Neorhizobium galegae: one gene and its partner. Each later gene encodes a partner of the first gene's protein in a complex. Links are inferred from orthologs where the notes say so. Each region holds a gene or a part of one and is shown in the gene's direction. Other genes may lie near its edges. The genes, in order: LZK81_RS08180 and dnaN.

What was found.
Region 2: the proteins of LZK81_RS08180 (region 1) and dnaN are in contact, whole or in part, in a solved structure (PDB 1OK7), measured with the Escherichia coli proteins. The link is inferred for Neorhizobium galegae from one-to-one orthologs.

Annotation. Positions count from the first base shown.
Region 1 is NZ_CP090095.1:1,632,073-1,647,453, reverse strand. What follows is about bases 7,103-10,085. They hold LZK81_RS08180 (DNA polymerase IV), read left to right. Parts: upstream 7,103-7,939; coding sequence 7,940-9,232; downstream 9,233-10,085. Other genes in these bases: LZK81_RS08175 (L,D-transpeptidase), read left to right, coding at 9,342-10,085; LZK81_RS08185 (GNAT family N-acetyltransferase), read right to left, coding at 7,281-7,862; LZK81_RS08190 (hypothetical protein), read left to right, coding at 7,103-7,277. Outside these bases: rnr (ribonuclease R), read left to right, coding at 1-1,057; LZK81_RS08225 (DUF983 domain-containing protein), read left to right, coding at 1,060-1,512; LZK81_RS08220 (NUDIX domain-containing protein), read left to right, coding at 1,509-2,195; LZK81_RS08215 (MFS transporter), read left to right, coding at 2,206-3,390; rpmG (50S ribosomal protein L33), read left to right, coding at 3,482-3,649; LZK81_RS08205 (PleD family two-component system response regulator), read right to left, coding at 4,426-5,796; LZK81_RS08200 (response regulator), read right to left, coding at 5,813-6,184; LZK81_RS08195 (DUF3572 domain-containing protein), read left to right, coding at 6,317-6,625; more of LZK81_RS08190, read left to right, coding at 6,627-7,102; more of LZK81_RS08175, read left to right, coding at 10,086-10,727; dnaE (DNA polymerase III subunit alpha), read right to left, coding at 10,789-14,286. UniProt on the Escherichia coli protein: Poorly processive, error-prone DNA polymerase involved in translesion repair and untargeted mutagenesis. Copies undamaged DNA at stalled replication forks, which arise in vivo from mismatched or misaligned primer ends.
Region 2 is NZ_CP090095.1:497,471-512,863, reverse strand. Bases 3,742-6,736 are described here. They hold dnaN (DNA polymerase III subunit beta), read left to right. Parts: upstream 3,742-4,677; coding sequence 4,678-5,796; downstream 5,797-6,736. Other genes in these bases: LZK81_RS02465 (histidine phosphatase family protein), read left to right, coding at 6,512-6,736; pmtA (phospholipid N-methyltransferase PmtA), read left to right, coding at 5,916-6,509; rsmI (16S rRNA (cytidine(1402)-2'-O)-methyltransferase), read right to left, coding at 3,742-4,408. Also shown: sn-glycerol-3-phosphate ABC transporter permease UgpE, read right to left, coding at 1-703; sn-glycerol-3-phosphate ABC transporter permease UgpA, read right to left, coding at 713-1,597; sn-glycerol-3-phosphate ABC transporter substrate-binding protein UgpB, read right to left, coding at 1,675-2,997; LZK81_RS02485 (YraN family protein), read right to left, coding at 3,121-3,504; more of rsmI, read right to left, coding at 3,491-3,741; more of LZK81_RS02465, read left to right, coding at 6,737-7,105; pyrF (orotidine-5'-phosphate decarboxylase), read left to right, coding at 7,102-7,794; LZK81_RS02455 (DUF1330 domain-containing protein), read left to right, coding at 7,945-8,232; LZK81_RS02450 (complex I NDUFA9 subunit family protein), read left to right, coding at 8,335-9,315; LZK81_RS02445 (hypothetical protein), read left to right, coding at 9,575-9,727; LZK81_RS02440 (undecaprenyl-diphosphate phosphatase), read right to left, coding at 9,768-10,574; LZK81_RS02435 (glutathione S-transferase family protein), read left to right, coding at 10,731-11,423; tRNA epoxyqueuosine(34) reductase QueG, read left to right, coding at 11,404-12,579; LZK81_RS02425 (SDR family oxidoreductase), read left to right, coding at 12,579-13,451; LZK81_RS02420 (septal ring lytic transglycosylase RlpA family protein), read left to right, coding at 13,834-14,244; LZK81_RS02415 (RsmB/NOP family class I SAM-dependent RNA methyltransferase), read left to right, coding at 14,342-15,393. UniProt on the Escherichia coli protein: Confers DNA tethering and processivity to DNA polymerases and other proteins. Acts as a clamp, forming a ring around DNA (a reaction catalyzed by the clamp-loading complex) which diffuses in an ATP-independent manner freely and bidirectionally along dsDNA.

The DNA of each region.
Region 1 (15,381 bases):
GCTGCTCGAGCCGATCCTGAAGCCCCTCTGGCACGCCTATGAGGTCATGAAGCGCGGTCGCGACCGCCGCCAGCCGCTCGAACTCGACATGCCGGAGCGCAAGATCCTGCTGAAGCCCGACGGCACCGTCGATCGCGTGCACGTTCCGGAACGGCTCGACGCGCACAAGCTCATCGAAGAGATGATGATCCAGGCGAACGTCGCCGCCGCCGAGACGCTGGAAAAGAAGCGCCAGGCGCTGATCTACCGCATCCACGACACGCCCTCGCTTGCCAAGCAGGAGACGCTACGCGAGTTCCTCGCGACATTGGGCATTCCGATGGCCAAGGGCGGCCAGATGCGCGCCAACTCGTTCAACGGCATTCTCGCCAAGGCCGAGGGCACCGCGCACCAGGTGATGGTCAACGAGATGGTGCTGCGCTCCCAGAGCCAGGCGATCTACAGCCCCGAGAATATCGGCCATTTCGGCCTCAACCTGATGAAATACGCGCATTTCACCTCGCCGATCCGCCGTTACGCCGACCTCATCGTGCACCGTGCGCTGGTTGGCTCGCTGGGCTTGGGCGAAGGCGGCATCAAGCCCGACGAAGAGGCGCAACTCGACGATATCGCCGCCGAAATCTCGACCTTCGAGCGCCGCGCGATGGCCGCCGAGCGCGACACGATCAACCGGCTGATCGCCCACCACCTCTCCGAGCGTATCGGCGAGGAATTCGTCGGCCGCGTCTCCGGCGTCACCAAGGCGGGACTATTTGTCTCGCTTCCGACCTATGGTGCGGACGGATTCATACCTATATCCACCCTCGGCAACGACTACTTCATCTACGACGAGGCGCATCAGGCGCTGTCGGGAGAGAAGACGGGTCTCGGCTACCAGATCGGCGATACGGTCGATGTGCGGCTGAAACAGGCCATCCCGCTTGCCGGCGCGCTTCAGTTCGAAATGCTGAGCGAGGGCAAGAAACTGCCGACCGCGATCCGCTCCTTCCACAAATCGGGGCGGCGTGGCCGGACGCAACCCGGCACGCGGCCTCCGCGGAGCGGCCGAAGGAGATAGCAATGCAGAAACAGGGCGAACAGACCGTCCGATATGGTGCAGCGCCTGAGGCCGAAAGGCCGCTCGGCCGCTCCATCAAGCGGGGCTTGCTCTGCACCTGTCCTGCCTGCGGCACCGGCCGCCTGTTCCGGGCCTTCCTCAAACCGGTCGAAACCTGCGCCGTCTGCGGCGAGGAAATCCATCATCACCGCGCCGACGACCTGCCGGCCTATCTCGTCATCGTCGTCGTCGGTCACGTCCTGATGACGGGCTACATGCTGACCGACACGGTCCTGCGGGTTTCGCCCTGGGTGCACCTCGCCATCTGGGTGCCGCTGGCGATCCTCGCGGCGCTTCTGACCATCCAGCCGATCAAGGGCGGCGTCATCGGCTTCCAATGGGCACTGAAGATGCACGGCTTCAATGGCGCTGACGACGAAGCCGTCGATCCGGGCCGGGGCGGACCGATCGCATGACATCGTCTGCCGAGGAACAGGCTCCGTTCGCGATGGACGCGCCGAAGCATGCGCGCATCGCCGGCGTGACGCCCAAGGACGCAGCTTCTCTGATCCTGATCGATCGCTCGGAGGTGGCTCCCCGGGTCCTCATGGGCCGGCGCGGCAGCGGCCATGTCTTCATGCCGGACGTCTACGTGTTTCCGGGCGGCAAGCGCGATGCTCGCGACCATGCCCTTCCCTTCGGCGCCGACCTCGACCCGCTCGTTTTCGAAAAGCTGGCGGCAGGCACCACGGCCCGCATGACCTCGGCCCGCGCCCGGGCACTGGCGCTCGCGGCCCTCAGGGAACTCCGGGAGGAGACCGGGCTTGCCGGCGACAGCTCCGCCGACCTTTCCCGCCTGCGCTACGTCGCCCGCGCCATCACGCCGCCGGGCAATGTCCGGCGCTACGACACGCGCTTCTTTCTCACCTTTGCCGACGAAACTCTCTTCGACATGACGCGCCTGGGCGACTCAAGCGAACTTCAGGACGTGCGCTGGCTTGACATTGCCGGACTTTCGGGTCTGAAACTCCCGCGCATCACGCAGGCGGTTCTGGAGGACGTGAAAAACCTGATGGCATCCGATCCTTCTTTACCGTTTGGAAGCCCGGTGTCCTTCTACTTCATGCGTCATGGACGATTCGTCCGCAGCCGACTGTAAGGAATATTGAATGGCTCAGCCGACGACAGACGCCAACGGCCATGTCGACAAGATTCACTGGCCATCGCTGATCGCCGCCATATCCGCCATCAGTGCAGTGGGCATCGCCATCGGCCTCGGCCTGCCGCTCCTCAGCATCATTCTTGAAAAGCGCGGCATTTCCTCCACCCTGATCGGCCTCAACGCCGCCATGGCCGGCGTCGCCTCCATGGCCGCCGCGCCGATCACCACGAAGATCGCCCACGACTGCGGCGTGGCGCGAACCATGATGTTCGCGGTGCTCGTCGCTGCCATCAGCGCCATCGGCTTTTATTACGCGGATGCCTTCTGGATGTGGTTCCCGCTGCGCTTCACCTTCCACGGCGCGACGACGACGCTGTTCATCCTGTCGGAATTCTGGATCAACGAGGCGGCCCCTCCACGACGCCGTGGGCTCGTTCTCGGCATCTATGCCACGGTGCTCGCCATCGGCTTCGCGATCGGCCCCCTGCTCTTCTCCGCGCTCGGCAGCGACGGCGTCCTGCCCTTCCTGGTCGGCGCGGCCATCATCATGCTGGCGATCATCCCGATCTTCATCGCCCGCAATGAAAGCCCCGTGCTGGACACCAAGCCGGACCGGCACTTCTTCCACTACATCTTCCTCGTTCCGACAGCGACGGCGGCGGTATTCGCCTTCGGCGCGGTTTCGGCGGGCGGGCTGTCACTGTTCCCGATCTATGCGATTCGTTCGGCGCTGACCGAGCAGCAGGCCGCGCTGCTGCTGACGGTGATGGGCATCGGCAATATGGCCTTCCAGATCCCGCTCGGCCTCTATTCCGACAAGCTGAGGGATCGGCGGCCACTGCTGACCGCCATGGCGGTGCTGGGCGTCGCGGGATCGCTTGCACTGCCCTTCCTGATCCAGAACTGGATCATGATGGCCGTGGTCCTGTTCTTCTGGGGCGGTTGCGTCTCCGGCCTCTATACCGTTGGCCTGGCGCATCTCGGATCGCGGCTCAGCGGAGCCGACCTCGCCGCCGCCAACGCAGCCTTCATCTTCTGTTATGCGGTCGGTACGGTTGCCGGCCCGCAGGGCATCGGCGCGGCCATCGATATCGCCGGCAATGACGGTTTTGCCTGGGCATTGGCGGGATTCTTCGGCTTCTATGTGCTGGTTTCCATCTGCCGAATGCTTTTCCGGTCAAAACGGAGTTGACTTTTCGGGCGCGATTTGTAATTTCGCGCCAGATTTCGCCGTGGACCCAACCCGCGTCCGCGGCTTCATTTTTTCTTAGAGGCAGAACACCATGGCGAAAGCTACGACCATCAAGATCAAGCTGCTGTCGACGGCTGACACCGGTTTCTTCTACGTCACCACGAAGAACAGCCGCACGATGACCGACAAGATGACCAAGACCAAGTACGACCCGGTCGCCAAGAAACACGTTGAATTCAAGGAAACCAAGATCAAGTAAGGCCTTGATCCGAGGGTTTTCGAAAGGCGCCGGCCGATAAGGCTAGGCGCCTTTTCTTTTGGGCCTCACCCTGCCGGGGTGATCCACAATACGACAGGTTGCGTAGAAATGGAAAAGCGCCGCTCCAGAGGCCTGGAAGCGGCGCTTTCAAATGGGGGTCGACCAGCCTGCAATCACGGCACGAGGAACCGCTTTGGTATGCCTGCCAGTCGACCGACCCCACGACCCAGGAGATGCGGCGGACCTGAGCATCATGGGGTATCTATGTACCATTTCGGGTACACTGTCTGGTCGCGGCCAAAATTGCGCAAAACGAAAAGAAAATCAACACAATCTTAATCTCGAACCGAATCCTTCACTGTTGTTGGTTAAAATCGGCGGCCGCTACTCATATTTTTCCGTTTTTTCTGGCATAAATCCAAAGTTATTCCCGGCGCCTCATGCGCTTACTTTGATCTAGCCCTTAGAAAGGCCTTCCAAGTTTCAAGCACATCCTTGGCGAGCACTGTCTATCTTCTCAGGTATGCAAAAAACTTAAAGCCAATACCAATAGCTATTCTCTGTCAGCAAATCTGAGAGTGCGCGGATACATTCGAAATTTCTGGGATGCGCTGCAGCAGTCCCATTAACTGACGGCTGTTCATGAAATTCTTCCATTAATTAGCACCTGCAAAAAGTTGGGTTCCACTCAAAAATAACTGGGGACCGGATGCTTTTTTCTCGGTGTTTTCGCCGTTCGGCGAAGGCGGAGAGGAATTTCAGGATCTGCTGATTCTCTACGCGGCTGCGGCAACCACCCGGTTGCGCCCGCCGTTTTTCGCTTCGTACAACGCGCGATCGGCCTGCTTCAGGAGCTGCTCCGGCGTTTCGGCGCCCTGCGTGCTGCAGGCAAGGCCGAGCGAGGCGGTGATATTGAGCATGATACCGGCCGTCTTCAGATGGAACGGCTGGCTCTCGATGATACTGCGCAGCCGTTCGGCAATCACGGCCGCCGACGTAGCGTCGGTATCGGGCATGACGACCACGAATTCCTCACCCCCGTAACGGCAGGCAAGATCGGCTCCCCTGACGGTCGAGCGGACGCGGGCTGCAAACTCCCTCAGCACCTCGTCGCCGGCATCGTGACCGTAGGCGTCGTTGACCGACTTGAAGCGGTCGATATCGGTGATGCAGACGGACAGCGGCCGGGAGCGTGCGGCAGCCCGGTTAAACAGAACCTTGAGGTGATTGTCGAGATAACGCCGGTTGCTGAGGCCAGTCAGCCCGTCGGTGACGGCAAGCTCGATGGTCTGGCGCATACTCATGCGCAGGCGATCGTTGTAGCGCTTGCGCTTGATCTGGGTGAGCACGCGGGCCACCAGTTCGTTCGGATCGATCGGCCGGACGATATAGTCATTGACGCCGAGGTCGAGCGCACGCACGATCAAATCGTCGGCGCCCATTTCGGTCACCAGCAGCAGCGGCAGGAAGCGAGTGCGCTCCAACGAGCGCAGCTGCGAGCAGAGCCTCAGCGGATCGTATTCGTCGAAATTGGCGTTGACGATCACCAGATCGACCGGGCTCTCCGCCGCCTCGAAAAGTGCTGCCTGCGGATCGGACATGGCAATGACGCCGGCAACAGGCTTCAACGCCTTGATGATGCGCTCCTGCGAGCTCGCGCGGCCATCGACGAGCAGGACCTGGGCCGTCTCTTCGCGGCCGTCGGCACCCTTGAGCATGTCTTCCAGCCCGATATTGCTGGCGGTGTCGGCGCGGATGCGCAGCTCGTCGCTGAGCGTCTTCAGCCGCACCAGGCTTTTCACGCGCGAAATGAGCTGCAGGTCGTTGACGGGCTTGGTCAGGAAGTCGTCGGCGCCGGCCTTCAGGCCGCGCACGCGGTCCGAAGGCTGGTCGAGCGCGGTGACCATGACGACCGGAATATGGGCGGTGCGCGGATTGGCCTTCAGCCGCTCGCAGACTTCGAAACCGTCGATGCCGGGCATCATGATGTCGAGCAGGATCAGGTCCACATGCGTGCTGTCGCAGATCGCCAGCGCCTTGTAGCCGTCGTCGGCGGTCAGGACGTCGAAATATTCAGCCAGAAGCCTCGCTTCGAGCAGCTTCACATTCGCCGGAATATCGTCGACTACCAGTATCCGCGCCGTCATGAGGTCCGTCCCGTTTTCACGCGTCGCCGAGATATGTTTTAATTGTCTCGATAAACTTCGGCACCGAGATGGGTTTCGAGACGTAGGCCTCGCAACCGCCCTGGCGAATGCGTTCCTCGTCGCCCTTCATGGCAAAGGCGGTCACCGCGATCACCGGAATGACGTGCAGTTCATCGTCTTCCTTCAGCCACTTGGTGACTTCCAGACCCGAAACCTCGGGCAACTGGATGTCCATCAAAATCAGGTCTGGGCGATATTTTCGTGCAAGATCAAGTGCTTCCATACCGTTGCGGGTCTGGATGGTATCGTATCCCGATGCTTCGATCAGGTCGCGGAAGAGCTTCATGTTCAGCTCGTTGTCCTCGACGATCATGACCCGTTTGGGCATAGCGATCCGTTCCTTAAATCCCGGCTTGCATGAGTGCCTTCAGTATATAAGCTCCCGGAACGGCCGATTCCACAGAGCGCCTATCAGGCACGGTAAAGCCATTTAGTTGAAAAAGAGGTAACTCGGCGGACAATGCGGCGCGACCCCGGTAATACTCGAAACGGCAGACCCCAGGCGGAAGAGACCGCGGCCGCCATTCTCGGATGGCTCGCCAACGAACCCGACATGCTGGGCCGATTCCTCGCCCTTTCCGGCGTACAGCCCAACCAGATGCGCAATGCGGTAAACGATCCGGGCTTTCTCGCCGGCATGATCGATTTCCTGATGGGGCATGAGCCGACGCTGCTGGCCTTCTGCGAGGCGACGGATACAAAGCCTGAAGCCGTGGCAGCAGCCTCGCATCACTATTCCGGCCCCGGGCTCGATTCCGGCGATTATTGAGATGACCGAGATCCTCGACCTTTCCCATGTGCGCCTCGGCGACCGGCCGCTCGTCGTCTGCGATGTCGACGACGTGGTGCTGCATTTCGTTGCCCCTTTCCAGGACTTTCTGCGCGGCGAAGGTCATGAACTGCTGCCGCGCTCGTTCCGGCTCACCGGCAATATCGTCTCCATCGAGACCCAGATCGCGCTCGAGCACCCTGATGTGCGCCGGCTGATCGAGGCTTTCTTCGAGGCCCAGGAAAACTGGCAGATCCCCACCGACCTGGTCGTTCAGACGCTCGAAACGCTGTCGCAGGATGCCGACGTCGTGTTCCTCACCGCGATGCCGCCGCGTTATCGGGAGCACCGCCGCCGGCTTCTCGACCAGATCGGCCTCACCTTCCCGATGATCGCCAGCGAAGAGCCGAAGGGACCGATCATGCAGCGCCTGCATGCCGGGCGCCCCCTGCCTTCCGTCTTTATCGACGACATGGCGCACAATCTTCACTCGGTACGGGATCATGTCACTGAGTGCCTCCTCCTCCACATGATGCCCGACTCGCCCTTGCATCTGCTTGCGCCGAAACCCGCCGAAGGCATCGTCCGGGCAACCGACTGGGGTCATGCCGCCGAGCTGATCCGTAGCCATATCCAGCCCAAAGCCGCCTGACATCTAAAGTTCCAGCCGCATCAGCGGCCGTCCGTCCTTGCGGCGCTCCACCACGCCGAAGCCGGCTGCGTCGAAGATCGCCGTCGAGCCGATGCACAACGTCACCGATTTCGACTGCTTCACGTGATCGATCGGACAGGCATCGACGAAACGCGCTCCCATAAGCCGAGCGTATTCCACTGCGCCGGACAGCAGACGGTGGCTCAGTCCCTTGCCCCTGAGCTTCGGCTTTAGGAAAAAACAGCTGACCGCCCAGACAGAAGGATTGGCTGCATCCGCCTCCTCCAGCGGGCGCGAAACGGTGCGCGGCGAATTGAACTGCGGCACGTCGTGGCGCGGTCCCACCTGCACCCAGGCCACCGGTTCACTCTCCGAATAGGCCAGAATGCCGGGTGGCGGACCGGCAGCTATGCGGCCCCGGATATGGTCCTTCCGCTCCTGCGGCTGCATCTTCGTGCGCACCGCATGGGGCAGGCGCAACGCGACGCACCAACAGTGACAGAAGGCGCCCTGGGCACCGAACAGCATTTCGAAATCCTTCCAGCGCTCCGCCGTCACAGGCTCGAAACGAAGATCGATATCCACGTCAAACCTCTCCGCGCTCCCTTGTGACTCACGAGCTTAGGCCTTAACGTCGCAGTGTTCAATCTTTGTTCTCTGCCATGACGCCTACGCCTGACAAGACACCCGGCTTCTGTCGCGACTGCCTTGCGGAGCAGAAGGCGGAAGTGCGCCGTTGCCGCGCCTGCGGCAGCCCGCGCCTCGTCTATCACAAGGAACTCTACGCGCTGACGCTGGCGCATATCGATTGTGACGCCTTCTACGCGACGATCGAAAAACGCGACAATCCGGAACTCGCCGACAAGCCGGTGATCATCGGCGGCGGAAAGCGCGGCGTCGTCTCGACGGCCTGTTATATCGCCCGCATCAACGGCGTGCGCTCGGCGATGCCGATGTTCAAGGCGCTGGAACTCTGCCCGGATGCCGTCGTGATCCCGCCGAACATGGAGAAATATGTGACCGTCGGGCGGCAGGTGCGCGCCATGATGCACGATCTGACGCCGCTGGTTCAGCCGCTGTCGATTGACGAGGCCTTCCTCGAACTCGCCGGCACCGAACGGCTGCACCACGCCCCGCCGGCGCGAATTCTCGCCAAGTTCGCCAAGCGGGTGCAGGACGAGATCGGCATCAGCGTTTCGGTCGGCCTCTCCTATTGCAAGTTTCTCGCCAAGGTCGCCTCGGATCTTCAGAAGCCACGCGGCTTTTCGGTGATCGGCCAGGAGGAGGCGCTGGAATTCCTGGCGGCGCGGCCGGTCACCACCATCTGGGGCGTCGGCAAGGCGTTCAACGCGACGCTGGAGGCGGACGGCATCCGCACGATCGGCCAGCTCCAGACGATGCAGGAGGCCGACCTGATGCGCCGCTACGGCACGATGGGCCAGCGGCTCTATCGGCTTTCGCGCGGCATCGACGATCGCGAAGTGCATATAAACGACGCCGCGAAGAGCGTTTCGGCCGAGACAACCTTCTTCGACGACATATCTCGTTACGACGACCTAGTGCCGATCCTGCGCCGGCTTTCCGAAAAGGTTTCGGCGCGGCTGAAGAAACATGGCATCGCCGGGCAGACCGTCGTTCTCAAGCTGAAGACCGCCGATTTCAAGAGCCGCACCCGCAACAAGCGGCTGGAGGACCCGACGCAGCTCGCCGACCGCATTTTCCGCACCGGTCTGTCGCTGATGGAACGCGAGACCGACGGCACGAAATTCCGCCTACTGGGCATCGGTGTCACCGATCTCGGCGACCCGACGCTTGCCGATCCGCCCGACCTCGTCGACCGCCAGGCCGGCCGCCGCGCGGCCGCGGAAGCGGCGATGGACAAGCTGCGCGACAAGTTCGGCAAGGCCGCGGTCGAGACCGGATATACTTTCGGAAGCCGCCGCCGGGATCAATGAAATGTGATCCGTTATTAACCATAACGTTAAAACTACTCGCGCCGCGGATAACCTTCCTTAAACCTCCTACGCTAATGTGCCGGTCCATGTATTGCGTATGGGGTCGGTCATGTTGCGTCGCCTGGTGTTCGGGTTAGGTCTTTTGTCTGCGACCATGCTGTCGCATGCGGCTTTTGCGGAAGGTGCCCGCACGCTGCAAATCATCGTTTCCAAGGACAAGCAGTCGCTCGTCGTCTATGACGGGGAAAATGTCGTGACCACCTCGAAGGTGTCGACCGGCAAAGACGGCCACACCACGCCGAGCGGCATCTTTTCGGTCCTCGAAAAGCAGAAATATCACGAATCCAACCTCTATTCGAACGCGCCCATGCCGTGGATGCAGCGCCTGACCTGGTCTGGCATCGCGCTTCACGAGTCGAACAGCGTGCCGAACTATCCGGCCTCGCATGGCTGCGTGCGCATGCCGGGCGCGTTTGCCAAATCGCTCTTCCAGATGACCGAGCGCGGCGCGCATGTGATCATCACCGATGCGCCGGTGGTGCCGCAACTGATCGAGAGCGCCAACCTGTTCCTGCCGCGCAAGCCGCTGCCGACCGGGCCGCTGCTTTCCGACGTGCAGCTCAGGACCTCGTCGATCGGCAGCAGCTCCAAACCGGTCGGTTCCAAGCCGGTCGAAGTGGCGATGAACCTAGTTCCGAACAACCCGTCGATCGTCCATCCGACGACCGACGCGGGGCCGGCGACGACCAAGCCGGCCGCTGCCGCGACGGAAGACGTCGCGCCGCTGCGTATCCTCATCACTCGCCGAGGCGATCGCGAGACGCTGATGGACGCCCAGATCCTGCTGCAGCAGCTGGGTTTCGACACCGGCGGCGGCGACGGGTTCGCCGGACCGATGACGCGCAGCGCGATTGCCGGGTTCAAGCGCTGGAAGAACCTTTCGCCCAAGGGCGCGCTGGTGACGCCGGAATTCCTGGCCTCCCTGTACGAGACCGCCGGCAAGCCGCGCCCGCCGATGGGCCAGATCATGGTGCGCCAGAATTTCCAGCCGCTGTTCGAGGCTCCGGTCGGCATCAAGGATCCCGAAATCGCGCTCGGCACGCATTTCTTCAGCGTCGACAAGGTCGAGCGCAAGGAAGAGACGGCCGAATGGCACAGCGTAACGGTTCCCAACGGCCTCAGCGCTGCGATGAAGCAGCGGCTCGAGATCACGGTCGCCGACGATCCCTATGCACCAGGCGCCGCCGCGCAGGCCCTCGCCCGCATCGAGATCCCGGCCGATATCCGCGACCGGATCGAAACGCTGATCAGCGACGGCTCGTCTCTGACGATCAACGATCAGGGCATCGGCCAGGATACCGGCGACGGCACCGATTTCATCACCGTCACCCAGCCGGTGCAGCGGGTGGCTGAAGCACAGGCCTCCATCACAAGGCCGCAGCCGATCAGCCAGCGGCGGACGGCGGCGAAGCCCCGCGCCTACGGCCTCTACTGAGGCCCTTGTTTCTACGCATGTCTTTATCGCAAAACCGCTGCACACTTTTGCGCGACATGCGTTAGACCAGCTCGACATCGAGAACGCCCGGCGCTGTCCGCAGCGCCGCGGCGATTTCCGGCGAGATGCGGTATTTCTCCGTCAGCTCCACCTCGATCTCCCGCTTGCCGTCATCCTTGATGATGACGAAGGATACGAGCCCGTCGCCTCTCGCGTTGAGATGCCGGGCAACGGCGCGCATCGGGCCTGAATCGCGCACGAAGACGCGCAGCGCCTTCTGCATCTGCACCGACTTCTCCTCGAGCGACTGCGCGGTCTGGATGCGCAGGCCGATGCCTTCCGGCCGCTCCTCCGCCTGCACGGTGATGACCAGCGACTTGCCGGGCTCCAGCAGGTCGCGATATTGCGCCAGCCCTTCCGAGAACAGAACCGCCTCGAACTGGCCGGTCGCATCCGAGAAGGTGACGATGCCCATCTTGTTGCCGGTGCGGGTCTTGCGCTCCTGCTTGCCGGTCACCGTTCCGGCCAGCCGGCCGGCGGTGGCGCCCTGTTTCACGGCCGCCGAAAAATCCGCGAAATTCTGGACGCGCATCTTCGCAAGCACACTCGCATAGGCATCCAGCGGGTGGGCGGACAGATAGAAACCGAGAACCTGATATTCGCGCATCAGCATTTCGGACGGCATCCACGGCGTAAACGACGGGAAGATCAACGTTTCCGGCCCGGAAGCGGAGGATGAGCCGAACATGTCGTGCTGGCCGCTGACCTTCTCCCCTTGCGCACGCTGCGCATAACCGATGATGCGGTCGAGACCGGCGCTGAGCTCGGCGCGGTCGCGGCCGAAACAATCGAAGGCACCCGCCGAGATCAGGCTTTCCATGACGCGGCGGTTGACCTGTTTCGGATCGATCCGCAGGCAGAAATCCTCGATGCTGGCAAACGGCACGTCGCCGCGCACTTCGGTGATGTGGTCGACCGCCGACTCGCCGACGCCCTTGATGGCGGCCAGCGCATAATAGATCCTGTTGTCGCCGGTCTCGAACTGCCGGAACGAGGTCTGCACCGACGGCGGGATGACCGCGATGCCGAGGCGGCCCGCATCCTGCCTGAAGTCGTTGAGCTTCTCGCTGTTCGACATATCGTAGGTCATCGACGCGGCGAGGAACTCGACCGGGTAATGCGCCTTCATGAAGGCCGTCTGGTAGGAGACGATCGCGTAGGCCGCAGCGTGCGATTTGTTGAAACCATAGTTCGCGAACTTGGCGAGCAGTTCGAAGATGTTGTTGGCCTGCGGCTTGGAGACGCCGTTCTTGATGGCGCCATCGACAAAGCGTTCGCTCTGCTGGTCCATTTCCGCCTTGATCTTCTTGCCCATGGCGCGGCGCAGCAGGTCGGCCTCGCCGAGCGAATAGCCCGACAGCACCTGGGCGATCTGCATGACCTGCTCCTGGTAGACGATAACCCCTTGGGTTTCCTTCAGGAGATGATCGATCATCGGATGGATCGACTCGATCTCCTCCTCGCCGTGCTTGCGGGCGTTGTAGGTGGGAATGTTCTCCATCGGGCCCGGACGATAAAGCGCCACGAGCGCGATAATGTCCTCGATGCAGTCCGGCCGCATGCCGATCAACGCCTTGCGCATGCCGGCACTTTCCACCTGGAACACGCCGACCGTCTCGCCGCGCGAGAGCATCTCGTAGGTCTTGGTGTCGTCGAGCGGGATCATGGCCAGATCGATCTCGATGCCGCGCTTGCGGCAGAAATCGACGGCCGTCTTCAAGACTGTCAGCGTCTTCAGGCCGAGGAAGTCGAACTTTACGAGGCCGGCCTGCTCCACCCACTTCATGTTGAACTGGGTGACCGGCATGTCCGAGCGCGGGTCGCGGTACATCGGCACCAGCTTCGACAGCGGCCGGTCGCCGATGACGATGCCTGCGGCGTGGGTCGAAGCGTGGCGGTAGAGGCCTTCGATCTTCTGGGCGATATCGAGGAGGCGTGCGACGACCGGTTCCTTGTCGGCCTCCTCCTGAAATTTCGGATCCTCCTCGATCGCCTTCGACAGCGGGGTCGGGTTGGCCGGGTTGTTCGGCACCAGCTTGCAGATCTTGTCGACCTGGCCATAGGGCATTTCGAGCACGCGGCCGACGTCGCGCAGGGCGGCGCGCGCCTGCAGCGAACCGAAGGTGATGATCTGCGCCACCTGCTCGCGGCCGTATTTCTGCTGCACGTAACGGATCACCTCTTCGCGGCGATCCTGGCAGAAGTCGATGTCGAAGTCCGGCATCGAGACGCGGTCGGGATTGAGGAAGCGTTCGAACAGAAGCGAGAAGCGCAGCGGATCGACGTCGGTAATGGTCAGCGCATAAGCGACCAGCGAGCCCGCACCCGAGCCTCGGCCGGGGCCTACCGGAATGCCCTGCTGTTTCGCCCATTTGATGAAGTCGGCAACGATCAGGAAGTAGCCCGGGAACTTCATCTTCTCGATGACGCTGAGCTCGAAGTCCAGCCGCTCGCGGTAGTCCTGCTCGGTATAACCGAGCGTCATGCCGAGCGTCGCGATACGCTCCTCGAGCCCTTCGACGGACTGGCGGCGCAGCTCCTCCGCCTCGGCGCGCTCGGCTTCCGCCGGATCGTCGGTGGCGCCGGTGAAGCGCGGCAGGATCGGATTGCGGGTCTTCAGCACGAAGGAGCAGCGCCGCGCGATCTCGACCGTGTTTTCGAGCGCCTCCGGCAGGTCGGCGAACAGCTTCGCCATCTCGGCACGGCTTTTCAGATAGTGGTCCGGCGTCAGGCGGAAACGGGTATCGTCCGAGACGATCGCGTTGTGAGCGACCGCCATCAGCGCATCATGGGCATCGTAATCGGCCTTGGTGGGAAAGAAGGCCTCGTTGGTCGCGACCAGCGGCATGTCGTGGTCGTAGGCGAGCGTGACGATCTTGTGCTCGTGGCGCCGGTCGTAGGCGCCATGGCGCTGCAGTTCGACATAAAGCCGGTCGCCGAAGATCTCCTTGAGTTTCAGGAGCCTTGCTTCGGCAAGCGTGGCATTGCCTTCCTTCAGGGCCACGTCGACCGGACCGGTGCCGGCGCCGGTCAGGGCGATCAGGCCTTCTGTGCCGCCGTCCTCCAGCCAGGAGCGGCTGATATGGATGGACTGATGCCCCTCGTCGCCGAGATAGGCGCGGCTGATCAGGTCGACGAGCCGTTCGTAACCGACGGCATTCGCCGCGAGCACGACGATCGTCGGCAGCTTGGCGAGCTGCTGGTGGCTGTTACGGCGCTCGTCGGACTGGTCTTCCATGTCGATCGAAAGCTGGCAGCCAATGATCGGCTGTAGGCCGTCGCCGATCGCCTTCTGGGCGAATTCCAGCGCAACGAAGAGATTGTTGGTATCGGTTATCGCGATCGCGGGCTGATTGTCCGCGATTGCCTTCGAGAGGATCTTCTTGAGCGGCAGCGCGCCTTCCAGAAGCGAATAGGCGGAATGGACGCGAAGGTGAACGAATTGAGGGGTGGTCCCCAGCTTTTCCGATCCCGATTTTACGTCCGCTGTATCTGCCATGTCTGCGCCATATCCATCTCATGAATCAGGCTATTGTCCGGCGCAGGGACTTGAGAGTCCAGTTCGGATTTCCCCCCTCAACGCCTTTCGGCCGAGGGGCCGGATCACATGGCCATCATGATCATGGAGAGGCTGGCCACGAAGGTGGCGATGGAAGCGAATGCGGCAATGTCACGAAGCAGGTCAGTCATCGTCGTCTCCCGTGTTCTCTTATGTTTTTAATTTGTTCTCATTTTGTTTGGGAGTCAATAAAAGAACAGACCGGAAACAAACATACCTCGATATCCTCCCTCACCTGGTAAACAAGGCGTTAACGGTGGGATTTTCGGCCGGATCGGCGCATGCGGATACATCCGGACTGGGTGACCATCCGGGCATGAGCAATTTCGGACGGGGCGCTGAAAGCTGCCTCGTAAGGTAAGTAATAAGTGACACCTCTCAGCGCCCCGTTCGGCGGTTTATGCCCACGACTCCGGTCCCTCTGCCGTGGCTCTTCCGGACGGTGTTCGTATGACCCGGGACGCCCCATCCGATTCGATCGGAAATGCTTCCATGGATCTCCGCCGGTTTCTCCGATGCCCTCGGGTTATCCTCGGGTTTAACCCGAGGACGAGGGTCGGTCGGACTTTGAAAAATCCGGCGACACCATCCGGTCAGCCACCATGTGTGCCGCACAGGCACGTCCGGCGCGCGCTTTCGGGCTTCAAGAGACGAAGGCTCGGTCCGTTGCCTTCATCTCTCCCCGTTGTCCCCGGAGGGAGACCATTTTCCGCGAACCCGAACGCCAAGGTTTTGCGTCTTGCCCTTGACGTCCGCGCCGGTCCCGCCTCGCCGGCACGCCTGCCGGTATATCCGCGACGGAACGGCGGGATTGTAGGCACGGGCCGGGAGGGCGGGGATGAGAGGGGATGTGGATTGGGGTTAAGGTGCCGAAAAGGTGGGAGGAGGTGTTCGGGAGCATCCCCGCTGGGCGTAAGGGCGATCGCATATGGAACGCGACAGCGCGGCATTCCTAACCCTCCCCCTTGTGGGGAGGGTGGCCGGCAGGCGGGAGGGGTTTTAACGCGGAGCGAAGACCCCTCCCCAACCCCTCCC
Region 2 (15,393 bases), 1.1 Mb from region 1 along the record:
TCCCCATCATCAGCGTGTAATAGCCGGGGTCGGTGGTCACCAGGAGCGGCCAGAGGTACTGAACCCAGCCATAGATGAAGAGGATGACGCATAGAGCGCCGATATTGGTGCGTGAGAGCGGCAGCAGAATGTCCCGGAAGAACTTCATTGGGCCTGCTCCGTCCACACGGGCCGCTTCCAGAAGCTCGTCGGGGACCGTCATGAAGAACTGGCGGAACAGGAACGTCGCCGTGGCCGATGCGATCAGGGGGACAGTCAGGCCGGCCCACGAATTCAGCATGCCGAGGTCGGCGACGATCTTGTATGTCGGCATGATGCGCACCTCGACCGGCAGCATCAGGGTCACGAAGATGATCCAGAAGGCCAGCAGCCGGAAAGGAAACCGGAAATAGACGATGGCGAAGGCGGAAAGGATCGAGATGGCAATTTTTCCGGCCGTAATCGCCAACGCCATGATCAGAGAGTTCAGCGCCATATGCGAATAATTGGGCAGGCCGTGAGCCGCAGAGGCGCTCGTCAGAATGGTCGAATAGTTCTCGATGAGATGCGAGCCCGGCAGAAGTGGGACAGGCCCGCTCATCAGCGTCGAGATGTCGTGGGTCGATGCCACGATCGCGACATAGACCGGCAGCGCGACCATCAGAAATCCCAGGATCAGGAAAGCGTGGGTGAGGAAGGTCAGGAAGGGGCGATTTTCAACCATGATCGTTCCTCAATACTGGACGCGGCGTTCGACGAAGCGGAACTGGACGAAGGTCAGCAGCATCACGATCAACATCAGCAATACCGACTGCGCCGAGGACGAACCGATGTTGAGACCAACGTAACCGTCCTGATAGACCTTGTAGACGAGCGTGGTCGTCGCCTGGGCGGGCCCGCCGCCCGTCGTGGCATCCACGATCGGGAAGGTATCGAACATCGTGTAGTTCACGTTGATGATGAACAGGAAAAACGTCGTCGGAGACAGAAGCGGCAGAGAGATGGTGAAGAAGCGCCTCACCGGGCCTGAACCGTCGATGGCGGCTGCCTCGATCAGCGACTGCGGCACCGACTGCAACCCGGCCAGAAAGAAAAGGAAGTTGTAGGAGATCTGCTTCCAGGCTGCCGCGATGATGATCAGGATCATGGCATGCGTGCCGTTGAGATCATGGTCCCAGCGAATGCCGATGCGCTCCAGGAAAAAGGGCAACAGGCCCGTGGATGTATTGAAGAGAAACCACCACAGGACGCCCGCCACAACGGGTGCGACGGCATAAGGCCAGACAAGCAGGGTGGTATAGATTTTCGCGGACCGCGCCAGGCGGTCGACCGCAGCCGCGAATGCAAGGCCGAGCATCATCGAAAGGATGGTTACGGATACCGCGAATACGGCGGTGCGCCAGAGAGCATCCAGATAGTTCGGGTCCTCAAACAGCCGCCGATAATGGGTCAATCCGACGAAAACGGTCGAGAAGCCAAAAGGATCTTCCCGCTCGAAGGAGGATTTCACTGCCTGCGCGGCAGGCCAGATGAAGAAGACGAGCGTGATAGCGAGCTGGGGCGCGAGCAGCAGATAGGGCAGCAGGCGGTTGTTGAAGGTTGTTCTCTTGGTATCCACCGGTCCCTCACTACAACGTAACAAGCAAGCAAGGGAGGGCCGGCGGCAGCCGGTCCTCCCTGCAGCAATCGGAACAATCAGTTCGAGTTGGCAGCCTCGAATTCACGCAGAAGCGCATTGCCGCGCTGCACCGCGCTGTCGAGCGACTGCTTGGCGTCCTTCTTGTTGGCGAGGAGCGCCTGGAACTCTTCGTCGACAATGGTGCGGACCTGGGTGAAGTTGCCGAACCGCACGCCCTTCGAATTTTCCGAGGGAGTACCGCGGGTGATCTGCTTGATGGCGATGTCGGAGCCCGGGTTCTTTGCGTAATAACCCTGCTTCTGGCCGAGATCATATGCGGCATTGGTGATCGGCAGGTAGCCGGTGAACTGGTGCCAATCGGCCTGGACTTCCGGCTTGGAGAGATAGCTGAAGAACTTGGCTACACCCTTGTAGGTCGCCTTTTCCTTGCCGTTCAGCACCCAGAGGGTGGCACCGCCGATGATGGAGTTCTTCGGCTCCTTGATCTCGTCGTCGTAATAAGGCAGCGGAGCGAAGCCCGGCGTGAAGGTCTTGGCGTTGTTGATGACCCCGGCGCGGCCTGCGGAGGAGTTCATCGTGATGGCGCATTCCTGGGAATAGAACATGGTCGCCGCCTGGTCGCCGCCGACGGGACCGCCATACTTGAACAGGCCTTCGTCCTGCCACTTCTTCAGGTTTGCCCAGTGCTTGACCTGCAGAGGACCGTTGAAGGTGAATTCGGACTTCACACCGCCGAAACCGTTCTCCAGGGTGCCGAAAGGCTTGTCATGCAGCGCCGAAAGGTTTTCGGTCTGGACCCAGGTGATCCAGGCCGAGGTGAGGCCGCACTTGGCAGCGCCGGAGGAAACGATCTTCCTCGAGAATTCCTCGACTTCCTTCCAGGTCTTCGGGGCAACCTCCGGATCAAGGCCAGCCTTTTTGAAGACGTCCTTGTTATAGTACATGATCGGCGTGGAGGAATTGAAGGGCAGCGACAGGATGTTGCCCTTCGTATCGGAATAGTAGCCGGTGACCGGAGACAGGAATGTCTTGGTGTCGAAGGGTTCGCCTTCGTCGGCCATCAGCTTGTAGACCGGGTAGACGGCGCCCTTGGCGGCCATCATCGTGCCGGTACCGACTTCGAAGACCTGGACGATGGCCGGCTGCTGGCCGGCACGGAACGCGGCGATGGCGGCGGTCAACGTTTCCGGATAGCTTCCCTTGTAGACTGGAACGACCTTGTAGTCGCTCTGGCTCTCGTTGAACTTCTGAGCGATCTCTTCGAGCTTCTTACCGAGCTCGCCGCCCATGGCATGCCACCAGGTGACTTCGGTCGCAGCAAGCGACGAGGTCGCGGACAGAGCGACCGCGATCGCGGCCATCGAAAGCTTTTTGAACATTTTAAGGTCCTCTCCACCTTTGTTGGGGTGAGGACCGCAATAGGGCCAGGCTGTGACAGGCCCTTAACAGTTTTATGTCAGAAATGTTACATTGCACACCTATGCAACAATTTCACATCAGCGTCAGAAAGCGTTCGCAAAATGCCGCGGCAGACGGCCCGGAAGCACCGCGACCACGTCGTAACGTTGTGATAGCCTTGCGGCATCCTGCCGCTTCGAAAGCCAGAGATCGCTTGCGGCCCGAATGCGCCTCTGTGTCGAAAAACCGACGGCGTCGATCGCCTCCTGCTCGCCGATCCGCGCCTTCACCTCGACAAAGGCCACCAGATCACCCTTGCGGACGATGAGATCGATCTCGCCGAGCCTAGTACGGTAGCGGATCGCCAGAACCTTGTAGCCTTTGGCAAAGAGATAAAGCGCGGCGAGATATTCCGAGACATGGCCCCATCGCTGAGCCTTCTGCCGCTCGGCTTTGCGGCGTTTCAAGCCTGGGTCACTCTCCGCCACCTGCCTCGCCTTTCAGGTCCAGAAGCCGCTGATAGAGGTCCTTGCGCGGAAGTCCCGTCACGCGGGCAGCTTCGGCGGCGGCCTTGGCGGCCGGCATTGCAGAGGCCAACTGGCGCAACAGCGCGTCAACCTCGATCTCGCCGGGAGGCTCCTCGGCCTCCGGCGGCGCCACGAGCAGCACGATCTCCCCCTTAACGACGCGATCGCCATTATAGTAGGCGGCAAGCTCCTCCAGCGTGCCGCGGCGGAACTCCTCGAACGTCTTCGTCAATTCGCGGCAGACCGCCGCACGCCGGCCGGTCCCGAGCACTTCGGCGGCGGCGCCAAGCGTTGCGCCGATGCGATGCGGCGATTCAAAGAAGATCAATGTCGCCGGCACTTTCGAAAGCTCGGCCAGCCGGTCCCGCCGACCCTTGTCCTTGACCGGGAGGAAGCCAGCGAACAGGAACGCATCGGACGGCATGCCGGAACCGACAAGGGCCGCGAGCGGCGCCGAGGCGCCGGGGATCGGCACGACCTTGTGGCCGGCCTCGATCGCCATCTGGCCGAGCCGGTAGCCGGGATCGGAAACCAAGGGGGTGCCGGCATCGGAGACCAGCGCCACCGATTTCCCCTCTTCCAGCGCCGCGATGAGCTTCGGCCCGACCTCGTCGGAATTGTGCTCGTGATAGGCGTAGGGTCGGTTGACGATGCCGTAGCGGTCGAGCAGCACGCGGGTTACGCGAGTATCCTCGCAGGCCAGCACATCGGCGCCGGAGAGCGTTTCGAGCGCCCGCAGCGTGATGTCGCCGAGATTGCCGATCGGGGTTGCGACCAGATAAAGCGCCGGCTCCAGCGGCCGCGCAGGCACGAAAGTGTTGGCGACGCGATAGCCGCGTTGGCTGCTCTTCAGGTCATCGGTCAAGGAATGTCACGCGCAAAAGGATGGTCATGTGCCTTTATGGGCAAGCCGGCGGGCTTCGGCAAGTAAAGCGCAAGCCGTTGAGAACGCATATTTTCTGTGTGCAGTGCGTGAGACAGATGTGAAATGACTTGCTAACGCCTTGTTCACCTCTTGCTTTTCGAAGGCGTTGTCTGCCATTTTGCCGGTCCACATCATCCGGCTGGCCCAAAGCCGGCAGAATATCAGGGTCCGGCCCTGCCGGATCGTCACGGTCGAAAGCGATTGCGTCCATGCGTATTACTCTTGAGCGGTCCAACCTTCTGAAGTCGCTGAACCACGTGCATCGCGTGGTGGAGCGGCGGAACACGATCCCGATCCTTTCCAACGTGCTGATGCGCGCGTCCGGCGCCAGTCTCGATCTGAAGGCGACCGACCTCGATCTCGAAATCACCGAGGTCCTGCCGGCTATGGTCGAGACTGCCGGAGCCACGACGGTTCCGGCGCACCTGCTTTATGAAATCGTCCGCAAGCTGCCGGACGGTTCCGAGGTGCTGCTCGCCACCAACCCGGACGGCGGCTCGATGACAGTGCAATCCGGCCGGTCGAAATTCTCTCTGCAGTGCCTGCCGGAATCGGACTTCCCGGATCTCACCGCCGGCAGCTTCACGCATACGTTCAAGCTGAAGGCGACCGATCTGAAAATGCTGATCGACCGCACCCAGTTCGCGATCTCCACCGAGGAGACCCGCTACTACCTGAACGGCATCTTCTTCCACACGATCGAAGCCGACGGGGACCTGAAGCTTCGCGCGGTCGCGACCGATGGTCACCGTCTGGCGCGCGCCGATGTGCAGGCACCGTCGGGCTCGGAAGGAATGCCGGGCATCATCATTCCCCGCAAGACGGTCGGCGAGCTGCAGAAACTGGTCGACGATCCGGAAGCGGCTGTCACGGTCGAGGTTTCCGATGCCAAGATCCGCGTCACAATCGGCTCGGTCGTGATGACATCGAAGCTGATCGACGGCACTTTCCCGGATTACCAGCGGGTCATCCCGACCGGCAACGACAAGGAAATGCGCGTCGATTGCCAGAGCTTTACCAGGGCCGTCGACCGCGTCTCGACCATTTCCTCCGAACGCGGCCGAGCCGTAAAACTGTCGCTGACCGACGGCCAGCTGATGCTGACCGTCAATAATCCGGATTCGGGCAGCGCCACGGAAGAGGTTGCGGTCGGTTACGACAACGATCCGATGGAAATCGGCTTCAATGCCAAATACCTGCTCGACATTACCGCCCAGCTTTCGGGTGACGACGCAATCTTCATGCTGGCGGATGCCGGTTCTCCGACATTGGTGCGCGACACGGCGGGCGACGATGCGCTCTATGTGTTGATGCCGATGCGGGTTTAAATCATTGAGGCGGCTGGAAAACTCCAGCCGCCTTTTTCATGCGGTTTCCCAGGTGCGACATTTTTCCTTGCTTTTGCGGCATTGGGGTTCCACATGGGGCAAAAGGGAGAGGCTAAAAAATGGAACTGCGCTTGAAGGAACGGCTCGGCCGCAAGTTCGATGATGAGATCCGGTTCTTCAAGGGTTGGATCGACGGCCCGAAACGGGTCGGCGCGATCTGCCCCACCTCCTCCGTCACCGCCAAACGCATGGCAAGCGTCATCGACACGGCCTCGGGCCTGCCTGTGCTCGAACTCGGACCCGGCACCGGCATCATCACCAAGGCGATCCTGAAGCACGGCGTCTCGCCGGAAAACCTGGTCTCGGTCGAATATTCGACCGATTTCTTTCAGCATCTCCTCCGCACCTATCCGGGTGTGAACTTCATCAACGGCGACGCCTTCGACCTGAAGCGCACGCTCGGCGCCTGGAAGGACAAGACCTTCGACAGCGTCGTTTCGGCGATCCCGCTTTTGAGTTTCCCGATGGAGCGCCGTATCGCGATGCTCGAAGACCTGCTCGACCGCATCCCGGCCGGCCGGCCGGTGATGCAGATCACCTACGGTCCCGTCTCGCCGATCATCGCCCAGCCCGACCGTTACCGGATCAAGCATTACGACTTCGTGGTCCGCAATATTCCGCCTGCGCAGCTCTGGACCTATAGCCGCGGCTGACCATGACGTTCGGTCTCTACATCACCCATCCCCAGGTTCGTATCGATCCGGACGTTCCGGTGCCTCAATGGGGGCTTTCGGATGTCGGCGCTGCCCGCGCCCATGAGGCCGCACAGTCCGACTGGGCAAAAAAGCTCGGCCGGATCATCTCCAGCGACGAAGTGAAAGCGATAGAGACCGCCGGAATCATCGCTGCCGCCTCGGGGATTTCGATCGAGATCGCGCACGACACCCATGAGAACGACCGCTCGGCGACCGGTTTCCTGCCGCCGCCGCTGTTCGAGGACGCTGCGAACTGGTTTTTTGCCCATCCGGAAGAGAGCTTCAAAGGCTGGGAGCGCGCCGTGGACGCGCAGAGCCGCATCGTTTCGGCGGTCACCAGAATTCTCGCCGATCACGATCCACACATGCCGATCGCCTTCGTCGGGCATGGCGGCGTTGGAACGCTGTTGAAATGCCACCTCACCGGCTCGCCGATCGCCCGCGACCGGGACCAGCCGGGTGGCGGCGGAAATCTCTTCTGCTTCACCCTTGCGGATCGGACTGTCTCATGCGACTGGACGCCCATCGAAAAATGGGAAGGGTTCCAGGCATGAACGCTCGTGATCGCCTCATCGTAGGCCTCGATATTCCGACCATCGGCGAAGCCGAAAAGATGGTCGCCACGCTCGGTGACACTGTTTCCTTCTACAAGATCGGCTATCAGCTCGTGTTTGCCGGCGGTCTCGAATTTGCTCGCGATCTCGCGAAGGATGGCAAAAAAGTCTTCCTCGACATGAAGCTGCTCGACATCGACAACACGGTAGCCAAGGGCGTCGAGAACATCGTCAAGATGGGCATGACTATGCTCACCCTGCACGCCTATCCGAAGGCGATGCGCGCCGCGGTCGAGGCAGCCAGGGGTTCCGACCTCTGCCTGCTCGCGGTTACGGTCCTGACCTCGATGGACGAGACGGACCTCGTCGACGCCGGTTACGAATACGACCCGCACACCTTGGTTCTGCGCCGCTCGGAACAAGCCCTGGCGGCCGGCATGGGCGGCATCGTCTGCTCGGCCGAGGAATCGGCTGCGGTGCGCAAGATCGTCGGTCCTGACATGGCGATCGTCACGCCCGGCATCCGCCCTGCGGGTTCGGACGCAGGCGACCAGAAGCGGGTCATGACGCCTTCGGACGCATTGCGGGCCGGATCGAGCCATCTCGTCGTCGGCCGTCCGATCGTCAAGGCGCCGGATCCGAAGGCTGCGGCACAAGCCATCCTCGCCGAGATGCAGGGCGCGCTCTGACGACTACTCGTTACCGGAGACGATTTCTCCCGGCCGCCGTCCGGGAAGAGTTCCCGGGGACCGCAGGATAGGGCGCAAAGCCTGTCATATTGACTCACCCCGGAATTTGCCTGAAGTCATCGCAACCGAAAACACGTTGGAGGAAATACCATGGCCAAGGGATATTGGGTCGCTCGCGTCGATGTCCGCGATCCGGAACGCTACAAGGACTATATCGCAGCCGCCACGCCCGCCTTCGAGAAATACGGCGCCAATTTCCTCGCCCGCGGCGGCGCGATGGCGGCGATGGAGGGCAAGTCCCGCGCCCGCAACGTCATCATCGAATTCCCTTCGATGCAGGCCGCCATCGACTGCTACAATTCGCCCGAATATGCGATCGCCATCAAGATCCGCCAGGAAGTGGCGGATGGCGAAATCGTCGTCCTCGACGGCCTTTAAGAATCGGTTGTCGCGGTCGGTGCGGCAGTGGAGACACTTCCACCCGTGCCGCGATTCGGTTAAACAGCACTCATCTCGTCCCACAGGCTCCCGGAGCACGCCATGACCATCAACAACCTTCCGCCGCTCGTCACCGTTTTCGGAGGATCGGGCTTCGTCGGCAGGCATGTGGTTCGTACGCTCGCCAAGCGCGGTTATCGCGTCCGGGTTGCCGTCCGCCGTCCGGATCTCGCAGGCTTCCTGCTGCCGGCCGGCTATGTCGGGCAGATCTCGCTGGTCCAGGCGAATCTTCGCTACCGCCAGTCGGTCATCAAGGCCGTCGAAGGCGCTTCGCATGTGGTCAACTGCGTCGGCATCATGTTCGAGAGCGGCCGCAACACGTTCGACGCCGTCCAGGATTTTGGTGCTCGCGCGGTTGTCGATGCGGCACGTGCGGCCGGTGCCAAGCTTACCCATATTTCCGCGATCGGCGCCGATGTCGATTCGGAATCGTCCTATGCACGCAGCAAGGGCCGCGCCGAGGCGACGATCCTTTCGACGCTGCCGGATGCCGTGATCCTGCGGCCGTCGATCGTCTTCGGCCCGGAAGACAGCTTCTTCAACAAGTTCGCCTCCATGGCCCGCACTTTCCCTGCCCTGCCGCTGATCGGCGGCGGCAAGACGAAGTTCCAGCCGGTCTATGTGGAGGACGTTGCCGAAACCGTCGCACGCTCGGTCGACGGCACGATTGCATCCGGCAAGATCTATGAGCTGGGCGGCGGCGAGGTCATGACCTTCCGCCAGTGTCTCGAGACGATGTTGCGCGTCACCAATCGCAGCAATGCGCTCGTCTCTCTGCCCTTCGGCTTCGCATCGCTGATCGGCAGCATCGCGTCTCTGATCCCCTTCGTCCAGCCGCCGATCACCAGCGACCAGGTGAAGCTGCTGAAGATCGACACCGTGGTTTCCGATGCCGCCGTCACGGAAGGCCGCACGCTGCAGGGGATAGGCATCCGCCCGACGCTCGCGTCCTCTATCCTGCCATCCTACCTTGTGCAGTATCGCCCGCAGGGCCAGTACACGGGCTCCGGCCGCGCGGCCTGATATCATTAACCATATCCAGCGATTTGTTTCGCTTCGATATACCGGTCGTGCCCGATGAAAAATCGGGCACCCCTTTGTTGTCGCTCATGTTTCGGGCAAGGATTGTGGCACAAAGGTCGCAGTGGCTGAAGCGTTCGCGTTAACGGCCGGTTCAGCAAAATCCTTTATTGAATTCTTCTAATCCAACCCATAGATCCTCCCTCACCAAACAAGCGGCGCAACCGTGACGATAAAATCTTCCATCGAAAGGCATTCCTCCATGGGCAAGCCCATCGCCCTCTTTTTTGCATGCGCAGCGCTGATCATCCTCGCGGGCTCCTTCATGGCCCCGACGACGGGCGCAGCCGGCAAGAGCGAATGCACGCCCGCATACGGCGTCGACCCGTGCAGCACGGCATCCATCCATCATTGATGTGATCGGGAAGTCGGCGGCCTTTTGAGCCGCCTTCTTTTTACGCTCCCAGCAGCAGGGCGATCAGGCCCGCGGCGCCGATGACGATTCGCCAGTAGGCGAACGGCGCATAGCCGCGGCTCGACACGAAATCGAGCAGCGAGCGCACTACCAGGATGGCAGTGACGAAAGCGGCGATAAAACCGACCGCAATCAACGCGCTGTCGTCGAGACTCAAGGCATTGCGGTTTTTGTAAAGATCGAGCGCGAAGGCGCCGAGCATGGTCGGCATGGCGAGGAAGAACGAAAATTCCGCCGCCGAGCGCTTATCCGCGCCGAGCAGCAGTGCACCGACGATCGTCGCGCCGGATCGCGACGTGCCGGGGATCATCGCCAGGCATTGGAAGAGCCCGATCTTGAAGGCGAGCGACAGCGGATAATCCATCACGTCGTGGTATTTGGGCTGAAACTTGATCCTGTCGACCACAAGCAGCACGAAGCCGCCGAGGATCAGCATGACACAGATCAGCATCGGCGTCTCGAACAGCACGGCCTTGATGAAGCTGTGGGCCAAAGCGCCGATCACCGCCGCGGGCAGGAATGCGGTCAGCACCGTTGCCACGAACCTGCGCGCCTTGGGACTGGTCGGCAGGTCGGCCGCGATCTGCAGCAGCTTGCGGGCATAAACGAGCAGGATGGCGAGGATCGCACCGAGCTGGATCAGGACCGCGAAAGTGTTGCCGGGGGACTGGAAACCGAGGAAATGACCAGCCAAGAGAACGTGGGCGGTCGAGGAAACAGGAAGAAATTCAGTGAGCCCCTCGATCAAACCGAGGATGAGCGCGCTGATGATGGACTGATCCGCCATTCTTAATCCTTTATTGAGCAGATAAGGGCAGTTTTAAGCAGTTTATGAGCCGTTGCTTGTCTTGGGACTACCAAATCCATATAGCTGCCATATGTCAGGCGGGCGCGCGAGGCGCCCCTGCCCCTCCTATACGAAGTTCGTGAAGTTCAAGTATCCATGCCCACGCTCTATCATCATTCCATGTCTTCGGCCTCCCGGTTCGTCCGGCTGATTCTCGCCGAATATGGCTTCCAGGCGGATCTGGTCGAGGAACAGCCATGGGAAAAGCGGCGGGAATTCCTGACGCTCAATCCTGCGGGCACGCTCCCGGTCTATGTCGACGACAGCATGAGAGTGCTTTGTGGCCCTTCCGTGCTCCTGGAATTCCTCGACGAAACCCACGGCGTGCTGAAGCGCGACCGCCGGCTGCTTGCGGAAGACCCGTGGCAGCGCGCCGAGATCCGGCGCCTGACGGAATGGTTCCTGCAGAAGATGGAGCAGGATGTCACCCGGCCGCTGACCCGGGAGCGGGTCTACAAGCTGCAGATGACGACGGCTCAAGGCGGAGGCGCGCCGGATTCGAAGGTGCTGCGCACATCCCGCGCCAATATCCGCCAGCACATGAAATATCTCTCCTGGCTTGCCGGTTCACGGCCCTGGCTTGCGGGCGACCGGCTGAGCTATGCCGACCTTGCCGCCGCCGCTTCGATTTCGATTCTCGATTATCTTGGCGAGATCGACTGGTCGGAGACGCCGGTCGCCAAGGACTGGTATCAGCGGCTGAAATCGCGACCCTCCTTCCGGCCGATGCTTGCCGAACGCATCCGCGGCCTCACCCCGGTATCCCATTATGCGGACCTTGATTTCTGACGCGACCTCGCGGGAGGAAGAAAAGGCGCTCCCGCGGCGGGAGAAGCTGACCGCCTTCATCCGCGAGGAGGCGAAGGCGCAGGGCTTCGATCTCTGCCATGTTACCGGCCCGGACAGCATCCCGCGGGCGCCGGAGCGGCTGGAGATTTTCCTGGCCGACGGCCACCACGGCAGCATGGACTGGATGGCAGAGACGAGGCTACGCCGCGCCGACCCGAAGGTATTGTGGGATCAGGTGCGTTCGATAGTCATGTTCGGGCTGAACTACGGGCCGGACGAGGACCCGCGCGGCGTACTCGAAAAGCACGACAAGGCGGCGATCTCGGTCTATGCGCGCAACCGCGACTATCACGACGTCATCAAGGGCCGGCTGAAAGAGATCGCCACGCGCTTTGCCGCGCGCGCCGGCGAGGACGTGAAGGTCTTCGTCGATACCGCACCGGTGATGGAAAAGCCGCTGGCGGAGGCGGCTGGGCTCGGCTGGCAGGGCAAGCATACCAATCTCGTTAGCCGCACCCATGGCTCCTGGCTTTTCCTCGGCAGCCTGTTCACCACGGCCGACCTTGTTATAGACGCGCCCGAGACCGACCATTGCGGCTCCTGCCGGGCCTGTCTCGACGCCTGTCCGACGGCTGCCTTTCCGGCTCCCTATCGGCTCGACGCGCGCCGCTGCATTTCATACCTGACGATCGAACACAAAGGCCCGATCGATCCGGAATTCCGGCCATTGATCGGCAACCGCATCTATGGCTGCGACGACTGTCTTGCTGCCTGCCCCTGGAACAAGTTCGCGGCAAGCGCCTCGGAAATGAAGCTGCAGGCGCGCGAAGACCTGAAGGAACCGTCGATCGGGTTTCTGCTGACCCTGGACGATGCGACCTTTCGAACCTTCTTCAGCGGCTCGCCGGTCAAGCGCATCGGCCGCGACCGGTTCATCCGCAACGTGCTGATCGCTGCCGGCAATTCCGGTGACGCCAGGCTCGCTGGGCAATGTCTCGAACTTGCGAGCGACCCCTCGCCCGTGGTGCGCGGCATGGCTATATGGGCCCTGAAGCGGCTGATGACAGAAGACGACTTCTCGCGGTTTGCCGAGGCACGCGGTGTGGAAGACGATCCGGAAGTGCGGGAAGAATGGCGATTGGCGGGAGCGGCCTGATGAATGTGATGATCTTCGGATGCGGCTATTCGGGGCGGGCAATCGCCGAGGCCTTCAAATCCGAAGGCCATCGGGTCTCCGGCACCGTCAGAACGGCCCACAAGGCACTGGAGCTTGCGGCCCATGACATCAAGGCCTTCGTGTTCGACGGCAGCCCGTTCAGCGGCGAACTGCTGGCCGAGCTTCGGGAGACGACGCACCTGGTGCAGTCGATCCCGCCCGGCACCGAGGGCGATCCGCTGCTCAAGCTCGTCTCGGGGCAGCTGCGCGCGCTTTGCCCGAAGCTCGAATGGGTGGGTTATCTCTCGACCGTCGGCGTTTATGGCGATCATGGCGGCGGCTGGGTCACCGAGGAGACCCCGGGCAGCCCGATCCAGGGCCGGTCGGTCGAGCGGGTCGATACGGAAGAGGCCTGGGCCACGGAAGGGCGGGCCGCCGGTCTGCCGGTGGCGAGCCTGCGCCTCTCCGGTATCTACGGCCCCGGCCGCAACGCCTTCGTCAACCTTGCCCGCGGCACTGCGCGGCGCATTATAAAGAGAGGCCAAGTCTTCAACCGGATCCGCGTCGAGGATATCGCCGGCGCGGCGCTCTTCCTCGCGAAGGGCAATATGGGCGGCCTATATAATGTCACCGACGATGAGCCCGGTCCGCCGCAGGATGTCATCGTCGAAGCGGCACGCCTGATGGGTGTCGAGCCGCCGCCGGAACAGGATTTCGAGACTGCCGACATGACGCCAATGGCGCGCTCCTTCTATGGCGCCAACAAGCGCGTTTCCAACGCCAGGATCCGCGCCGCGGGCTTCGAATTCCGCTTCCCGAACTACCGGATGTCGCTCGCCGAAATGTGGACCTCGCGCCGCTGGCGAGGTTGAAATTCCCATTTTGAAACGGTTGAAATTTTCATCCTGATCGGTTGATCTAGTTATTATTTCTTAATACTTACGGCTGAGCGCCACAAAATTTGCCCAAATGAGGCCATAGGCCTCGCATCACGATAAATTTTTTTCTGCAATTTTCGTGATCGCAGACTTCTTGCGAGTCTCGCTGAAACTACATTCCGCTTTCTGACTGTTTTTAAAGGTTTTCTTCCGAAGAAGCTTAGCTGGCTTCTTAAAAAGATCGACGGCAATCTAATCACAAATGTTACAGACTGTAACGTTCCGTGATCGAAAGTCCCACTTTTTTGCCACTTTTCGCCCCGCTTAGCCGTTTTGCACGCAACGTGCAGGGACAAAACGAACGGGGACGACCGACTTGACAACAATTCGACGCTCGACTTTCGCCGCGGCCTCCATTGCTGCTTTTGCAACTCTCGGCGCCGCGCAGGCCAATGCTGCGCCCGGATGCGGTCACGCATCCTGGTATGCCCTCGGATCGAAGACCGCATCCGGGGAAAGAATGAACCCCTCTCTGATGACGGCGGCCCACCGGACGCTGCCATTCGGCACCAAGGTTGTCGTGACGAACAAGCGCAACGGCAAAAGCGTCGTCGTTCGCATCAACGACCGCGGGCCATTCATCCGCGGCCGGGTGATCGACGTTTCCAAGGCCGCAGCCAAGAACATCGGCATGATCAGCTCCGGCACCGCCCAGGTCTGTTACCAGATCGTCGACGCCAGCGATCAGAAGGTCCCGGGCAAGGGCCTGAAAGCGATCGAAGGCTGAGGCTGGCCAGAGGGACGGTTTAGACCGGCCTATTGCCCTATCGCGCGATCACGGTTACGACCCGTGCCACACGGGTGCAACCGACACGGAGAGCGACATGCGATTGGGCGGACGAATTGCCGGGGCCATTGAGGTGCTGGCCGATATCGAGACGCGCAGGCGCCCTGTCGCCGATGCCCTCAAGGACTGGGGCCTCGCCCATCGTTTCGCCGGTTCCGGCGATCGTGCCGCAATCGGCAACATCGTCTACGACGCGTTGCGCATGCGTCTGTCGCATGCCTGGCTCATGGACGACGAAAGCCCGGCGGCCCTCGCCTACGCGGTCCTGATCCGGCAATGGGGCTTCACACCCGAGGCACTCCAGGCCGAGTTTACCGACGACCGTTTCGCGCCACCGGCCCTGACCGAGGCGAACCTCTCGTCGCTCGCCTCCCGCAACCTTGAGGATGCGCCCCTGCACGTGCAGGGCGACATACCCGACTGGATCCAGCCGTCCTTCGAAGCCAATTTCGGCGAGGACTGGCTCGTTGAGGCCAAGGCACTGGCCGACCGCCCGACCCTCGATCTGCGCGCCAACACGCTGAAGGCGTCTCGCGAGAAGGTCGTCAAGGCGTTGGAACGCTCGAACGCAAAGGCTTCGCGCATCGCCCGCAACGGCATCCGGATTGCCGCCGGCGAGGGAGCATCCCGCCTGCCCAACGTTACCGCCGAGCTTTCGTTCCAGAAAGGCTGGTTCGAAGTTCAGGACGAAGGCTCGCAGATCGTCGCCGAACTCGTGCAGCCGGGCGAACACGACCAGGTTCTCGATTACTGCGCCGGCGGCGGCGGCAAGACGCTCGCTATGGCGGCCGCCATGCACAACAAGGGCCAGATCCACGCCTATGACGCCGACCGCAAGCGGCTGGCGCCGATCATCGAGCGGCTGCGCCGCGCCGGCACCCGCAATGTGCAGGTGCATGACGACGCGCGCCAGCTCAACACGCTGAAGGGCAAGCTGGACGCGGTCCTGGTCGATGCCCCCTGCACCGGCACCGGCACATGGCGCCGCCGGCCGGACACCAAATGGCGACTGACCCCGAAGAACCTGGACGAGCGCCTCGCCCAGCAGCAGGAAGCGCTCTCCGAAGCCGCCGCCTTCGTGAAGCCGAA